DNA from 4 places in the Lentilitoribacter sp. EG35 genome. Region 4 is predicted to be linked to each of the others. Evidence: predicted binding sites of a transcription regulator. Region 4 holds the regulator's gene; each other region holds the start of a gene.
The links. The regulator PhoB, encoded in region 4, activates phosphate uptake and scavenging genes when phosphate is short. The targets are predictions, from matches to a motif close to TGTCATNNANCTGTCAT.
Positions count from the first base shown of each region.

Region 1: the regulator PhoB is predicted to act here: its motif matches at 2,532-2,548, upstream of phnF (phosphonate metabolism transcriptional regulator PhnF).
Region 2: the regulator PhoB is predicted to act here: its motif matches at 1,409-1,425, upstream of AB2J24_RS18055 (bifunctional 2',3'-cyclic-nucleotide 2'-phosphodiesterase/3'-nucleotidase).
Region 3: the regulator PhoB is predicted to act here: its motif matches at 1,499-1,515, upstream of AB2J24_RS09380 (UDP-2,3-diacylglucosamine diphosphatase).

Region 1 is NZ_JBFNGQ010000010.1:7,669-11,291, reverse strand. It holds gene AB2J24_RS15800 (alpha-D-ribose 1-methylphosphonate 5-phosphate C-P-lyase PhnJ) at 1-254, opposite strand, end outside; gene AB2J24_RS15795 (carbon-phosphorus lyase complex subunit PhnI) at 251-1,423, opposite strand; gene phnH (phosphonate C-P lyase system protein PhnH) at 1,423-2,004, opposite strand; gene phnG (phosphonate C-P lyase system protein PhnG) at 2,001-2,429, opposite strand; gene phnF (phosphonate metabolism transcriptional regulator PhnF) at 2,559-3,323, shown strand; gene AB2J24_RS15775 (glycerophosphodiester phosphodiesterase family protein) at 3,391-3,623, shown strand, end outside.
Region 2 is NZ_JBFNGQ010000013.1:49,506-53,128, forward strand. It holds gene AB2J24_RS18055 (bifunctional 2',3'-cyclic-nucleotide 2'-phosphodiesterase/3'-nucleotidase) at 1-1,335, opposite strand, end outside; gene cysN (sulfate adenylyltransferase subunit CysN) at 1,533-3,020, opposite strand; gene cysD (sulfate adenylyltransferase subunit CysD) at 3,020-3,623, opposite strand, start outside.
Region 3 is NZ_JBFNGQ010000004.1:166,316-169,938, forward strand. It holds gene AB2J24_RS09375 (DUF3419 family protein) at 1-571, opposite strand, end outside; gene AB2J24_RS09380 (UDP-2,3-diacylglucosamine diphosphatase) at 613-1,431, opposite strand; gene AB2J24_RS09385 (hypothetical protein) at 1,649-3,337, shown strand; gene AB2J24_RS09390 (YdcF family protein) at 3,434-3,623, shown strand, end outside.
Region 4 is NZ_JBFNGQ010000001.1:214,644-218,266, reverse strand. It holds gene AB2J24_RS00980 (NAD(P)-dependent oxidoreductase) at 1-540, shown strand, start outside; gene phoB (phosphate regulon transcriptional regulator PhoB) at 558-1,259, opposite strand; gene phoU (phosphate signaling complex protein PhoU) at 1,277-1,996, opposite strand; gene pstB (phosphate ABC transporter ATP-binding protein PstB) at 2,008-2,796, opposite strand; gene pstA (phosphate ABC transporter permease PstA) at 2,847-3,623, opposite strand, start outside.

The sequences.
Region 1 (3,623 bases), on a different contig from region 4:
TTTTCAAAAAACTTGCGAATGGATACAGCGTTGGTCGTATCATCTGCACCCTGATCAATCACTTTTAAAACATCATCAGGCATCAAACATGCCGCAGACACCTGCACACCGCCTGTCCCCCAACCATAAGGCATTGGCATTTCACGGCTGGCAAAGGGTACTTGATATCCGGGTATTGCCAATCCTTTTAAAATCGCTCGGCGGATCATCCGTTTTGTTTGCTCGTCAAGATAAGCAAAATTATACTCGTTCATTCTGCTGCCTCCAAATTCGCCTCTTGTTGGGTTTCATTTTCTTGATTTTTCATAGCCTCACTACGAATTTTCCGAATGAGTTCGAGTTCAGATTGGAAATCCACATAATGGGGTAGTTTGATATGCTCCAAGAAACCTGTCGCTTGAATATTATCGCAATGATAAAGGACAAACTCCTCATCCTGCGCAGGCGCACCGACAAAATCTTCACCCAATTCTTTCCATCGAAGTGCGCGATCAACCAGCGCCATCGAGATGGATTTTCGCTCCGATTGTCCAAAAACCAACCCGTATCCACGTGTGAATTGTGGCGGCTCTTTTTTTGAACCTTTAAACTGGTTGACGGTCTCACACTCTGTCACCAGCACTTCGCCAATATCGATAGTAAATCCGAGTTCGGGGATCTCCATCTCCACCGGGCAATAACCAATACGCAATTCACCGACAAACGCATGATTTCGCGCATATCCGCGTTGCGTGGAATAAGCCAAGCCTAAGACAAAACCTTCATCCCCTCGAGTAAGAGCCTGCAATCGTAAAGGGCGTGACGTTGGAAGTTCAAGCGGTTCACGAGTTAAATCTCCCGGTGTTGCGTTACTTTCTACTTCCGTTTGAATGAGGCCATCTTTGTTGAGAAACTCCGTAATATGCGGAATGTCATTTTCGTGATTCCTGTTTGCTTCATTCCCGTTTGCCGCATCATTGTTCTCATAACAAACACTAAGTGCATCAGCCTCTTCTTTCGAAATTATGTCATCACCTTCAGCCGCCAACTTAAAATCAAGAAGCCGGTGCGTGTAATCAAATGTCGGGCCCAAAATCTGTCCGCCAGGGGCGTCCTTGAATGTTGCGGATATGCGCCGTATGCAACTCATTTGGCCCGTCTCTATTGGTTTGGAATAACCAAATCTTGGCAATGTCGTGCGATATGCCCTCATCAGAAAAATGGCTTCGATCAAATCACCACGAGATTGCTTGATCGCGAGTGCGGCTAATTCCTGATCATAAAGCGATCCCTCCGCCATAACGCGCGCTACGGACAAAGCTAGCTGCTCAATGATCTGCGCAAGTGACAAAGCAGGAACTGATCGATCTCCACGACGCTCGTCTGCCAACCATTCATGGGCGGCATCAATGGCACGTTCACCACCTTTTACTGCAACATACATTATGCCACCTCCTCTATGCCGATGACTTTTGCCGTACGGGGTAAAGCTGCAATTTTCGCACCACATGTAAAATAGAAGTCCAAACCAAGCGGGAAAAGTAATGCATTTTTCTGGAAAGCGTCCGTATCCGGTAAGGAAAGATGCTTTACGGTCTCGATACCTGGGCCAGATAATTCCTGACCATGGGAAGTAAGTTCATCCATCTCGACAATCAATGTTGCTGACCTATCTGGATATTGCGAAGTCCCAATCGAATATTGATCTATGGGTAACAAAGAGCTCCAGTTCCCGATCGCAAACATACAAGTTGCAGCATCGGCAAATTGAGCATTGCAGTGAAATGTAATCCATTCTCGCACTGCAGCACTATCATATTCACCCGCTAGAAAAATTGATGTTTGCCCATCACACAATGTCAAAAGCAACGTGCCCATGGCTGGCGACAACGGCTGAGGAGGCGCTGCGACTGCGAGATCTTCAATCAGGCCAGGCCTCGCCATCACGTTCATAATTTTGCGGAATGCCTGTGCTGATTCTACAGGCGCATCAACAAAGCCGCCTTCAAGTGAATTTGTACTCATTGATCTTCCCCCCGAACAAGGGTGAAAAAATCAACTTTGGTTTTTGAGGCTCGCTGATTACGTTTTGCACCAATACCGGAAAGCTCATCTAGAATTGGCTTCAAAACGATATCGGCAAAAACGGTGGCTTTATCACTTTGCATATATGCATCAATAAGTGCGGCCTGCTCTGCCTTCACTTTATCTCGCCCTTGCACGTAAGCATGACCAACGACACCATTTTCAAGCTTCAATGAACATCTGGTGACTGTCATTTCACCAAGATTAAATGCATCGCCTTTTCCACCTGCACGACCTTGCACCATTACACCGCCAATCTCAGGTTTGCGGAGCCATTTAAAATCCGGCGTAAGACCAAGTTCTTCAATCACATTCGAAAATGCAGCTGCCAATGTTGAAGACGGGGCTTTGGCTAGCAAGCTCATCCAATTTTTTCTATCTGCTAAATATTTCATCTAGACAAATTCTCCAATTGTCCATATTACTATACAACTAGACAAATATTGCATGAAATATATGAAATATCCATGCCAATTTTATGAAAGTTATGTGACATGTCGAGAAGCGGCACAAATAACCGAAAATCTAAACCCGTTTGGAAAACCATTGCTGAAATTATTCAAACAGAAATTACAGATGGAATTCACAAACCAGGTGAAAAGCTGCCAACAGAAGCAGCCTTTGTCGAAAGATTTAATGTTAATCGACATACAATTCGCCACGCACTTTCCAGTTTGAACGAAGATGGGATAGTTTTCTCAAAACAAGGATCTGGTGTTTTCGTATCCACTGCTCCAGCCAAATATGAAATCGGAAAACGTGTGAGGTTTCATCAATCAATTGATGGTGAGGGACATAAAGCAAAAAAGGAAACACTTCATGTTGAAACACGGCCTGCAACAAAAGAAGAAGCTCAAGCATTAAAAATCAGTACGACCGACCTGGTACATATCCACGAGGGAATTGCATTTATTGATGATCAACCTGCAGCGCACTTTATATCTGCATATCCGGCAAAAAAACTCCCAAATCTGTTAAACAAATTGGTTGAAACCGGATCTGTAACAAGCGCAATGTCGGTGTGCGGTATTAACGACTATTTTCGAATTGAGACGAGACTTACCGCTGTCCTTTGCAACGCAACAACAGCCATTCATCTAAACTTGAAATCTGGTGCTCCGCTGCTCCGATCTCTGGCATTAAACTGCGATACGAATGGACAAATCATTGAATATGGACGCACATGGTTTTCGGGAAATAATATCGAACTTATCTTCAAAAATGAAGCAAACTCAGAATTTCATAAAACAGTCTCATAAACTTTGACTTAGTGTCACATGTGGGTTCTATCATTCTATAGAAATTTTAAAACCTGGGTGATTTTCAATGATCAAACTGAAAACAACGACAGCAACACTCGCTTGCGCAATTATTACGTCAACAGCATTTGCCGCAGATATTGAATTAGGGCCAAGACCCTTTTATCTGATTGATCAGATGAAACAGAGCGAACTTAAAGAGAAGCTGCTTTCATGTTCCAAGATGGATTTCAAGAAATCTGACTTCTCAATCGGGCATCGCGGCGCTGCAATGCAATTTCCCGAACATACCAAAGAATC
Region 2 (3,623 bases), on a different contig from region 4:
AACATCGGTGTAGTAATCCGGTCCTCCGCGGCCACCTGCTTTAAACGGTGCAGCGGCGGAAAGGATTGGCAAACCTTCCCATTGTGTGCCCTTCATCATTTCGGTGATATACCAAGTTTGGGCCTGGCTTACGATCTGAACAGATGGATCATCGGCAACAAGGGCAAAATAAGAATGAAGTGGCGCGTCCGTTTGACCAACCGAGCGACGAACATAATCCAAAGTTGCGTCATGCTCTGTTTGAACGCTCGCAAGAACAGCTGCATCGCTTTCAACCAATGGGATTTTCTTGCGCTTTTCGCCAGATTTATAAATCGGACGCGCTTCAGTTGCTGATGTCACAACCTGCCATTCATTGCCGGATTTTTCGAGCATCAGATCAATCACACCAAGGTGCGAACCCCAGAAGCCGCCCATTGCCGCTGGTTTGCCATGTATGAGACCTTTTTCAGCGTCAACCGCATCAAATCCCGCAAATTTTTCACCCGGGAACACCAAGTGGCTGTGACCCGTCATAAGGGCATCAATACCATCGACTTGTGCCAATGGCACAGACGCATTTTCCATGCCGTCTGCATGTTGGGCAGATCCGATGCCGGAATGTGATAGTGCTATGATGATATCTGCGCCCTTTTCTTTCATCTCGGGCACATAGGCTTTGGCCGCTTCAATGATATCGCGTGCTTTAACATTGCCTTCAAGATGTTGGCGATCCCAATTCATAACTTGAGGTGGTACAAAGCCGATAAGGCCGATTTTAATTGCATGTTCCTGTCCGCTGCCATCTTTGACCATCTTGTCCAAGATTGTGTACGGCTTGAGCAGTGTTTTATCTTCACGCGGATTTGCCCCCATTTCTTTGGCGATATTTGCCGACACGACAGGGAAATCTGCTCCTGCGAGCGATTTCATCAAGAAATCCAAACCATAATTGAATTCATGATTGCCAAGCGTCGAGGCTTCATAGCCAAGCGCATTCATGGCTGTGATGATTGGGTGCATGTCGCCTTCCTTCATGCCGCGTTCATAGGCGATGTAATCGCCCATCGGGTTGCCTTGCAAAAAGTCGCCGTTATCGACAAGCAATGAATTGCTAGATTCTGCCCGGATGTCATTAATCAACGCAGCGGTACGCGCCAGACCAACAGTATCTGATGGCCGATCACCATAATAATCATAGGGAAATACATGCACATGCAAGTCGGTTGTTTCCATGATGCGCAAGTGGGCCTGGTTAGCGTTTGCCTGTGCTGAAAACGGGTGAAGAGCAACAAGTGCGGTGGCAGATGCACCTGCGAGAAAATTGCGACGATTGAGATGTGTTTGTTTGATCATATTTCAGCTCCTGGAATCAAAATTTAGGCTCGAGACATATCGAGATAGTTAAGCTGCACAGTAAAGTTACCATGTGACGCTTGAGTGATACTATTGCAAAAACACGCCAAGAGTCGATCTTATAATAAGACTCGAAATTATACTTGGCTATCTTCGCAATATAGAGAATTTCTTGATTTTTGGAGTTGCTCCTTACCTCACTTCCGCTGTTTGTTTTGCTTTTTTAGTAATGTCTTCATCTCAAATTCTGATATTTCAGTTGATTGAATGTGAATTGAATTCTCTTTGTAAAAGTCAGTTTTAATAAACTTTTCAACAAGTTGCTGAGGTAGGGAAAAGAGTGTTAATGTTTCGCTATCTGGATTTTTGAACGGAACAACATGGCTTGCAACGGCGTTAATCATTCCCGCGGCAACCGTCTCATTGGTGTCGGGATCGATGAGAATGAATGAACCAGTTATGCGATTTTGGCGGTATGTGTCAAAAATTGCAACTGCTTCAAATTTAAGTTGAATATCGGCAATCGTATTGACGGACAGATTGTCATTTTCTTCCCATTCACCTGTTTCCAAATTGAGGCTTGTTTTTGGATCGATGAAAACATGTTGGCGGCGACTGCCTGTTTTTAGCCAGTAGCGCTTTTGAGTCTGTAGACCTTTATTGCTAAGAACAATGAGATGCGCATCGAAAGTGTCCGAGACATGTGGTTTAGCGTCATGTGATGTGATCATATCTCCGCGAGAGATATCTATCTGACGGTCCAATTCTAGTGTTATTGCATCGCCAGAAACGCCTGCGTTTCGTACAAGATCAAACGTAATTATCTTTTTCACATTTGCCGTCTCGCCACTTGGCAGGATCGTAACGCTATCTCCGGGTTTAATAGCTCCACCGGCTACTGTTCCTTGATATCCACGAAAACTCTCATCTGGACGGCAGACTCGTTGAACCGGGAGGCGAAACCCTACAGAGCTTGCGGCAGGTTTTGTTGCCAGTTCAAGTGTTTCAAGAAGTGTTGGCCCATTGTACCAAGGCATTTTATGTTGTGCTTGCGAGGCGACATTTTCACCATTTATGGCAGAAACGGGAATCGTCGTAATAGACTGGAAATTAAACTCCTTGGCAAAGTTCGTAAACTGAGTGACGGCAGAGTTGAAGGAACTTTCCTGATAATCAACAAGGTCGATTTTGTTTGCGACCAACACAATTTGGCGAATACCCATAAGTGAAACGATTGTTGCATGGCGTCGAGTTTGCTCAAGAATGCCAGCACGAGCATCAACGAGCAACACAGCTAGGTCTGCATTTGATGCACCTGTTGCCATGTTTCTTGTATATTGTTTATGTCCGGGTGTATCGGCCACAATGAAGGATCTTTTTTGTGTCGAGAAGTATCTGTAGGCAACATCAATGGTTATGCCTTGTTCACGTTCTGCCTGTAAACCATCTAGCAGATTGGCGAAGTCAGGTAAGTCCAGTTGATCGTTACCACTGTTTTTGGAAGTGGCTTCAATTTGGTCGTCGAAAACAGTTTTTGTGTCCCATAAAAGGCGTCCGATAAGGGTTGATTTACCATCATCCACGCTGCCACAGGTAATAAAACGCAAAGGAGTTGTGTCACGTGTGATTTCAGAAGCCGCAACAGTTTCAGTTTTTTGAATTGGCATTGGGTTTAGATTATTCATTAGAAATACCCCTCTCGTTTTTTCATTTCCATTGAGCTCGATTTATCTTTGTCGATGGCCCTGCCTTGACGTTCAGAAACAGTTGCGGATGCAATCTCATCAATAATTTCATCAAGATTGTTTGCTGTCGATCGGATTGCGCCGGTCAGCGGAAAGCAACCCAATGTTCTAAACCGAAGGCTTGTTTGCTGGACAAGTTCATCAGGAAGCAGTTCCAGTCGATCATCTTGTGCTAAAACCATCATGCCATTTCGTTCTACAAATGGACGGTCCTTGGCAAAATATAGCGGAACGATTGGTATGTTTTCGGCTTTGATGTAGCTCCAGATATCAGCTTCTGTCCAATTGGATAATGGGAATGCACGAATGCTTTCGCCTTTGAAAATGTCGCCATTATATATAGACCAGAGTTCCGCTCTTTGATTGCGCGGATCCCATTGATGGTTGGACGTTCTAAATGAGTAAATGCGTTCTTTTGCTCTGGATGTTTCTTCATCTCGCCTTGCACCGCCAAACGCAGCATCATAGCCACCTTGGTCTAAAGCGGTGCGCAGTGCTTCGGTTTTCATAATGTCTGTGTAGCGTGGATTGTTAAATGGCGTG
Region 3 (3,623 bases), on a different contig from region 4:
GTATAAAGTCTGTCAGGTCTACTCCGTGTAACCTGGCAACTAGGTGAGCTGCGCGTATGAATTTTCCAAGAAGTCCGTATTGATAAAACCCATTCTTGAACATATCGATTTTGCGACCTGTTAAGCCTAGTCGACTACTCCAATATGCATTAGACTGTGCATCTAGATGTGGCCTGAAGAAGAATTCATAATTTGTAACATTCGAGCTTAAATTGCCACGTACGAAGAAATCATGAAACGTGCGGTAATCTGGAGAGTGCTTGGCTGCAACCAGTTTAAGTTTATTAAGAGCAATGTGTGCGGGCGATAAATCGACAGCTGTGATTGATGCCGGTGACATTGTTAAATACGACATGATATTACATCCACCAGAGGCAATGCACACCAAATTATGATGAGGTTTGATGTCCAGCGCTTGCATATCAACTTCCGGGTCTTCCCATATCTGGGGGTAAACTAGCTTCGTGAAGGCATTTGCAAATAGGCGTTCCTGAAGCCCGGTTTTTGAAAGCGCGCGGTTTTGCGACACTGCGTTTTGTAACTGACGTTTAACGCCGATTGTTTTGCTCATAATGTGTCCAATCCCACTTATATTGCTCTAGCCTGCCCAGATCACACGGTTTTAGTCTGCCGCCCGCCCGCTACTAATTGCATTTTCTTGCTTGATCGTGCTTCTGTGCGCAAGCGCGTTACTTTTGACCATTCAATCAACTCAAATGTACCGTCCAAGTGCTCGATAACCGCAGTGCAACTTTCTACCCAGTCGCCTGTGTTTATGTATTTAATACCATTGACGTCATGCATTGCAGGATGGTGAATATGTCCGCAGATGATGCCGTTAACATCGGCCTTCTCAGCCTCGGAGCTAAGCACGGCTTCGTAATCACCGATGAAGTTTACGGCGCTTTTGACTTTATGTTTTGCCCAACGTGACAGAGACCAATATTGGCCACCCCAGAGACGTTTAATTCGATTTACCAAAGTATTAATCTTTAAGATTGTCTCGTAGGCCCAATCACCCAGATAGGCTAACCATTTTGCATTTATGACAACCATATCAAATTGATCGCCATGAATGATGAGAAATTTTTCTCCGCTTAACGCAGTATAAATGTCTTTTTCTTTGACATCGATACCGCCAAAATGTGTTCCCAGATAGTTTCTCATAACTTCATCATGATTACCCGGAACATAAATTATTTTACTTCCCTTGCGACCTTTGCGCAGGATTTTTTGAACCACATCATTATGTGATTGCGGCCAATACCAGCCTTTACGTAGGCGCCATCCATCGAATATGTCGCCGACGAGATAGATATATTCAGCGTCATATTCACGTAAAAAATCGAGAAGCATTTCTGCCTGACAGCCACGGGTTCCCAAATGAATATCTGAGAGAAAAAGTGCCCGATATTGAAAGCTATCTGTCATGAGTTGCACCCTAAGAAATAGATGCCTTCTTTTATACCCACACCAATGACATTGCTGTGACAGCTTGGAGAAAGTCTAATGACAGGGCTAGTCAAATAGTTAATCATTTGTAAATTGCAGCGCTGATCGTATCGAATACGGTTAATGAAAGAGAAAGGTCCATATATTATTATCAAATCGAGTAAGTGTTGCGTTTGAGTTGAGTTGATTGCTAAAAATGGCAAAAAAACAAGATAGTAAATTGCCTGAAGATGGTGAAAACAAGCCTAAGAAAAAAGGTTTGTTCAATTTTTTACGCCGTAATTCCAAATCTAAATCAGATGTCGCTGACCACAATAATGCATCTGTAGATAAAGGCTCCACGAGCAAAAAACAGTCATCCAAAAAAGCGTCAACCGCAAAGAACAAAAGTACCAAAAGTGCTAAAAAACAAGCGCCTAAAAAACGTGGCCAGCCAAAGAAACAAGAGCTTGACGCTGAAATTGTTAGCGCCGAAGCGACTGAAAATAATGTATCCCCTCAGAAAAAACGAAGTCTTTTTGGTTTTCTGAAGCGCAACAAGAAATCAAATTCTGAAGGTGTTGATGTTACTGCCAAGGACGGTGATGAGAAGAAACCCTCCCCAAAAGGCACAAAGAAGCCTGTAGATAGTCAGGCCAAAACCACAAAAAAAACAACGGGAAAAACATCCAAGAAAACCGCTACAAAAACTCCTGTAAAAAAACTCGGGCGTCCGAAGAAGGTGATTGAAGAACCAAAGATTGCTGCGTCAGAAGTAGCTGATGAAACAGTTGATAAACTTAAGAAGAAATGGTTTCGAGGTCTTTTAAAGCGCAACAAGAAAAACAATAATGATGCAGAACACAGTGAACTTGTAGCCTTAAGCGACGAAAACTCTACAGATATCTCAGTTCCTCCGGTTGGCGGGGATGTTCTTCAGATGGAGCTTGATCCTGAAATCGTTGAGGATGTTTCTGAAAAAAAATCGGGCTTCTTCACGAAGAAGATAATCATTATTATTATAGCTCTGTGTGGCGTATCTGGCGCAACAGGTGCAGCTGCCATCGTTTTTGCAGGGCCGCTACTTGGTGATGATCCACTAAAAGGTTTAGCCTGCAAAGTAGCTCATAAGGCAGACTTTGTGTTGATGAAAGAAAAGCGTGTTACAGCGTTTATCCGATCGGATTTTCTTCCGCCACGACAGCGAATTGAGATGCTGATGAGTTACACAAAATTTCTGGAGAGTGAGTATGTAGGTGCCAACCTGATCACAGTTTCGATGATAGATACTCAAGGTCCGTCCAATCGTGCGGATTTTAGGGGGGATAATATCGGTGCGCAGGTTGTTTACGCGCCTGACCCGCTTTTAAGTATGGCGACAAACTCTCAATGGGAAGTGCGCTATGTAAATGTCGAGGAGACCTATGGTGGCAGGTTCATGGGAGATCGTTTCACACTTTCACAAGAAGAGATTAATGATTTTAATAATGATCAGCTTCTCGCTTTAGATTGTTACACCGAAAAAACGGATGAAGAGTTGGAAGCAGAAGAGCTTGCTGCCGAAACGGCAGCTGCGGAAGAAGAAGCTGCTGTTATGGAGCCTAACGGTGACTTGACGGAAGAGCACGAGCAAATGGAAACCTCAGAACCAGGTTTCATGGATAATATGTTAGGCATGGTTGGTTTTGGCAGTGATGAACATGCTGAAGGTGAAATTGAGATGGTGCATGGGGAAGAACTTCAACAGATTTACCCCGGTGATAAAGGCCCGAATGCGGATGTCATGCAGGAGCAGGCAGGTTTTTTTGATAATGTCTTGTCAATTGTTGGTCTCGGCAACGGTGATGACGACCTGAATCAGGACAAAATCCCAGGTGTTTTGGGAACGCGTGTTAAATACAATTAACTCCGCGTAATTACAGTACGTTATGAAAAGTGAGTAAACTGTAGAAAAATCGCCATAATTTGCAGTGATGATCTCCTAAATGTTTAGGAGAATATCATGTTAAACGTACCTGAACCCAAAGTTCTCGATGCTGCATTTTCTGTTTGGCAATATCATTGTTTGGAAGAAATCATTCCACTTGATCCGAGTGGATTTGACCTGATTGTTGGATTAGGCAGTTATGATACACGCGTTGCTGAAAAGTGTGCCGACCTTTATCATGCAGGTTTAGGACCGAAGATAGTTT
Region 4 (3,623 bases):
CTGGATGGCCCGCTTGGCCGTACCCCTTCTCATGCTATGGAAGGGAAATTAAATATTATGGCCGCCGGCGATAAAACCGCTTATGATAGAATTGAACCAATATTAAATGATCTGGGTGAAAATGTTTTTCACCTTGGTGAACTTGGAACAGGTCACACAATCAAACTCTTCAATAACTTCCTTGCCATGACAACAGCGTCCGCTATGTCAGAAATCTTCGCGATGGCTGCAAAATCCGGCGTTGACCCTCAAAAAGTTTATGACGTCATGTCGGCTGGGCCTCTTCATTCCATGATGATGGATTTTATCAAAGCATATGCGATAGATGGCAATCCTGAAAATCTAGCGTTCAGCATCAAAAACGGTTCAAAAGATATTGGTTACTACGGTCAGATGGCAGAAGATCTGGGTGTGGACAGCATCATGTCAAAGGCAGCCAAAAATGCGATGAGCGCAGCTATCGAAGATGGTTATGCAGATAATCTTGTTCCCGAAATGGTCACGTTCTTTAAACAGAAATATAGCGTGACTGATAGTTAAGGGTATTTACACTTAACTTAATCATCCTGATCAAGAGAATAACCAAAACCCCTGATCGTGCGTACTGGATCAGATTTTCCATTTTGTTTAAGCGCTTTACGCAAGCGTCCGACATGAACGTCCACTGTGCGCAAATCGATATCGCTGTTTATACCCCAAACACGGTCCAACAGTTGCTCACGACTCCAAACACGACCAGGCTTTTCTAGTAGGAACACCAATAATCGAAACTCGGTCGGCCCCAATTTAACGGTGTCATCACCATAATTGACACGATGGCGTTCCAAATCGACATTAATTTCCTTGTATGAAAGTACTTGTGTTGATGTGCTCGGACGACTACGCCGTAACAACGCGCGAACCCGTGCCATTAGCTCAGATACGGAGTATGGTTTTACCATGTAGTCATCAGCGCCTGTGTCTAGACCGCGGATGCGATCAGATTCTTCACCGCGCGCAGTCAACATAATCACAGGCGTATCAGATGTGTCTTTTCGTCGTTTCAACTGTCTGCAAACTTCAATACCCGAAACATTAGGAAGCATCCAATCAAGCACGATGAGATCAGGACTAGATTCTTCAGCCGCCAACAGGCCTTCATCGCCATCCATTGCGCGAACAACAGAAAAACCTTCTTTTTCAATATTATAAGCCAAAAGCTCCATTTGCGCTGGCTCATCTTCGACAACCAAAATTTTGGCAGTACCGAAATCAGACATGACTTTTCCTATCTAGATTAACCGTCTAACTCGACTGTAATTGACGATGTCACATCACTCTTGGGGCGATCGTCATCCGGCAATTCACCGCTAACCATATAATGAACTTGTTCAGCGATGTTCGTCGTATGATCACCCATTCGTTCAAAGTTCTTGGCAATAAACAATAAGTGCATGCAAGATGTAATATTACGCGGATTTTCCATCATGTAGGTCAATAATTCACGGAAGAGCGTATTGTGCATGAGGTCAACTTCCTCATCTTTAGCACGCCATAGATTTGCCATCTCAATATCCCGAGACACGTATGCATCGACCACGCCGCGAACCATTTCCTGTACAATTGCGCTCATACGCGAGATTGTTTCTGACGACGATCCTAATGAGATAACTTCATTGACCACCGAAGCGCGTTTGGCAACATTCTTTGCATAGTCACCAATACGTTCAAGATTGCTGACCATTTTCAACGCCACAACAACGGCACGCAGGTCCTGAGCCATTGGCTGCCGCTGCACTAGCACTCTGATCGCCATATCGCTAATCTCAATCTCAAGAGCATCAACCCTTTTATCAGAAGCGCGAATACTTGAAACAAGCTCAATGTCGTGTTTTAGAAGACACGTTACGCAATCGTTGACCTGTGCTTCAACCAATCCCGCCATTTCAAGCACGAGGCTCTCAATCGCCTTTAAATCTGCGTCAAACGATGTGACAATATGTGGATCATTCACCATAATTTTCTCCACTAACCAATACGGCCAGTAATATAATTTTCTGTACGTTCATCTTTAGGGTTTGTGAATATCTGGTCTGTATCACCATGTTCAACGAGGTTACCCAAATGAAAGAATGCGGTTTTCTGTGATACTCGAGCTGCTTGCTGCATTGAATGAGTCACAATAATAATTGTAAAGCGCTCACTCAACTCGTCAATGAGCTCTTCAACTATGGCTGTTGCAATGGGATCAAGCGCAGAACACGGCTCGTCCATTAAAAGTACTTTAGGTTCAATCGCTATCGTTCGTGCAATACATAGCCGTTGCTGCTGACCACCTGAAAGACCGTTGCCAGGCTGGTCTAAACGGTCACTGACCTCATTCCACAAACCCGCACGTTTCAAACTTGTTTCAACGATATGATCAAGCTCATCTTTGGATTGCGATGTTCCATGGATACGGGGACCATAGGCAACATTATCATAAATAGATTTGGGAAACGGGTTGGGTTTTTGAAACACCATTCCAACGTGAGCACGCAAGGCAACAACATCAACATCTTTGGCATAGATATCATGATTTTCAATCAGAATTTCACCTTCGACCCGCGCAATGTCAACAAGATCATTCATACGGTTGATACAGCGCAAAAATGTGGATTTACCGCAACCGGACGGGCCGATAAGTGAGGTAACCTGATTTTTTGCAAAATCTATACTTACATCTTGCAAAGCTTGTTTTTCACCATAAAAAACCCGTACATCTTTGGCTTTGATAATCGGCCCATTCCCCATGAGCGCGTTTTCGACTTCCGCCATTTTTTTCTCACTCTCGACAGTATTATTTAACATTGTCCGCTCCAATCAACCTAGAACCTACGCTCAAATTTCCGGCGCACAATCACGGCAAGTATATTCATTAAAACAAGGAAAACCAAAAGAACGATAATAGCAGCAGAGGTTTTTTCCATGAACCCCCGTTGCGGCGCATCAGCCCAAAGGAAAATCTGTACGGGTAAAGCCGTTGCAGAATCCATTATGCCTTTTGGTACATCCGCGATAAAGGCCACCATACCGATCATAAGCAATGGTGCCGTTTCACCCAAAGCTCTTGCCATACCCACAATTGCACCAGTTAACATACCAGGTAAAGCCAATGGTGCTACATGATGGAATGTTGTTTGTATATTGCTGGCACCCAACCCAAGAGCGGCTTCCCGGATGGATGGCGGAACCGCGCGAAGAGCAGCACGGGACGCAATAATAATTGTTGGCAGCGTCATCAAGGCAAGCACCATGCCACCGACGAGCGGTGATGAACGAGGCAGCCCAAAAAAGTTTAGAAAAATTGCGAGTCCTAGAAGTCCAAATACAATTGACGGAACTGCCGCAAGATTATTGATGTTTACTTCAATAAATTCGCTTACTCGATCCTTTTTCGCAAATTCTTCAAGATATATTGCAGCCCCCACGCCCACAGGGAAGGAAATTGCAAAACAAATCAGAAGCGTAAATGCCGATCCCATTAAAGAACTTAATATACCGGCAAGTTCCGGCTCTCTTGAATCTCCATTTAAGAAGAAACGTGTATTAAATTGACGAACGATCTGGTTGTTTTCTGAAAGTGAATCGACCAAACCAATTTC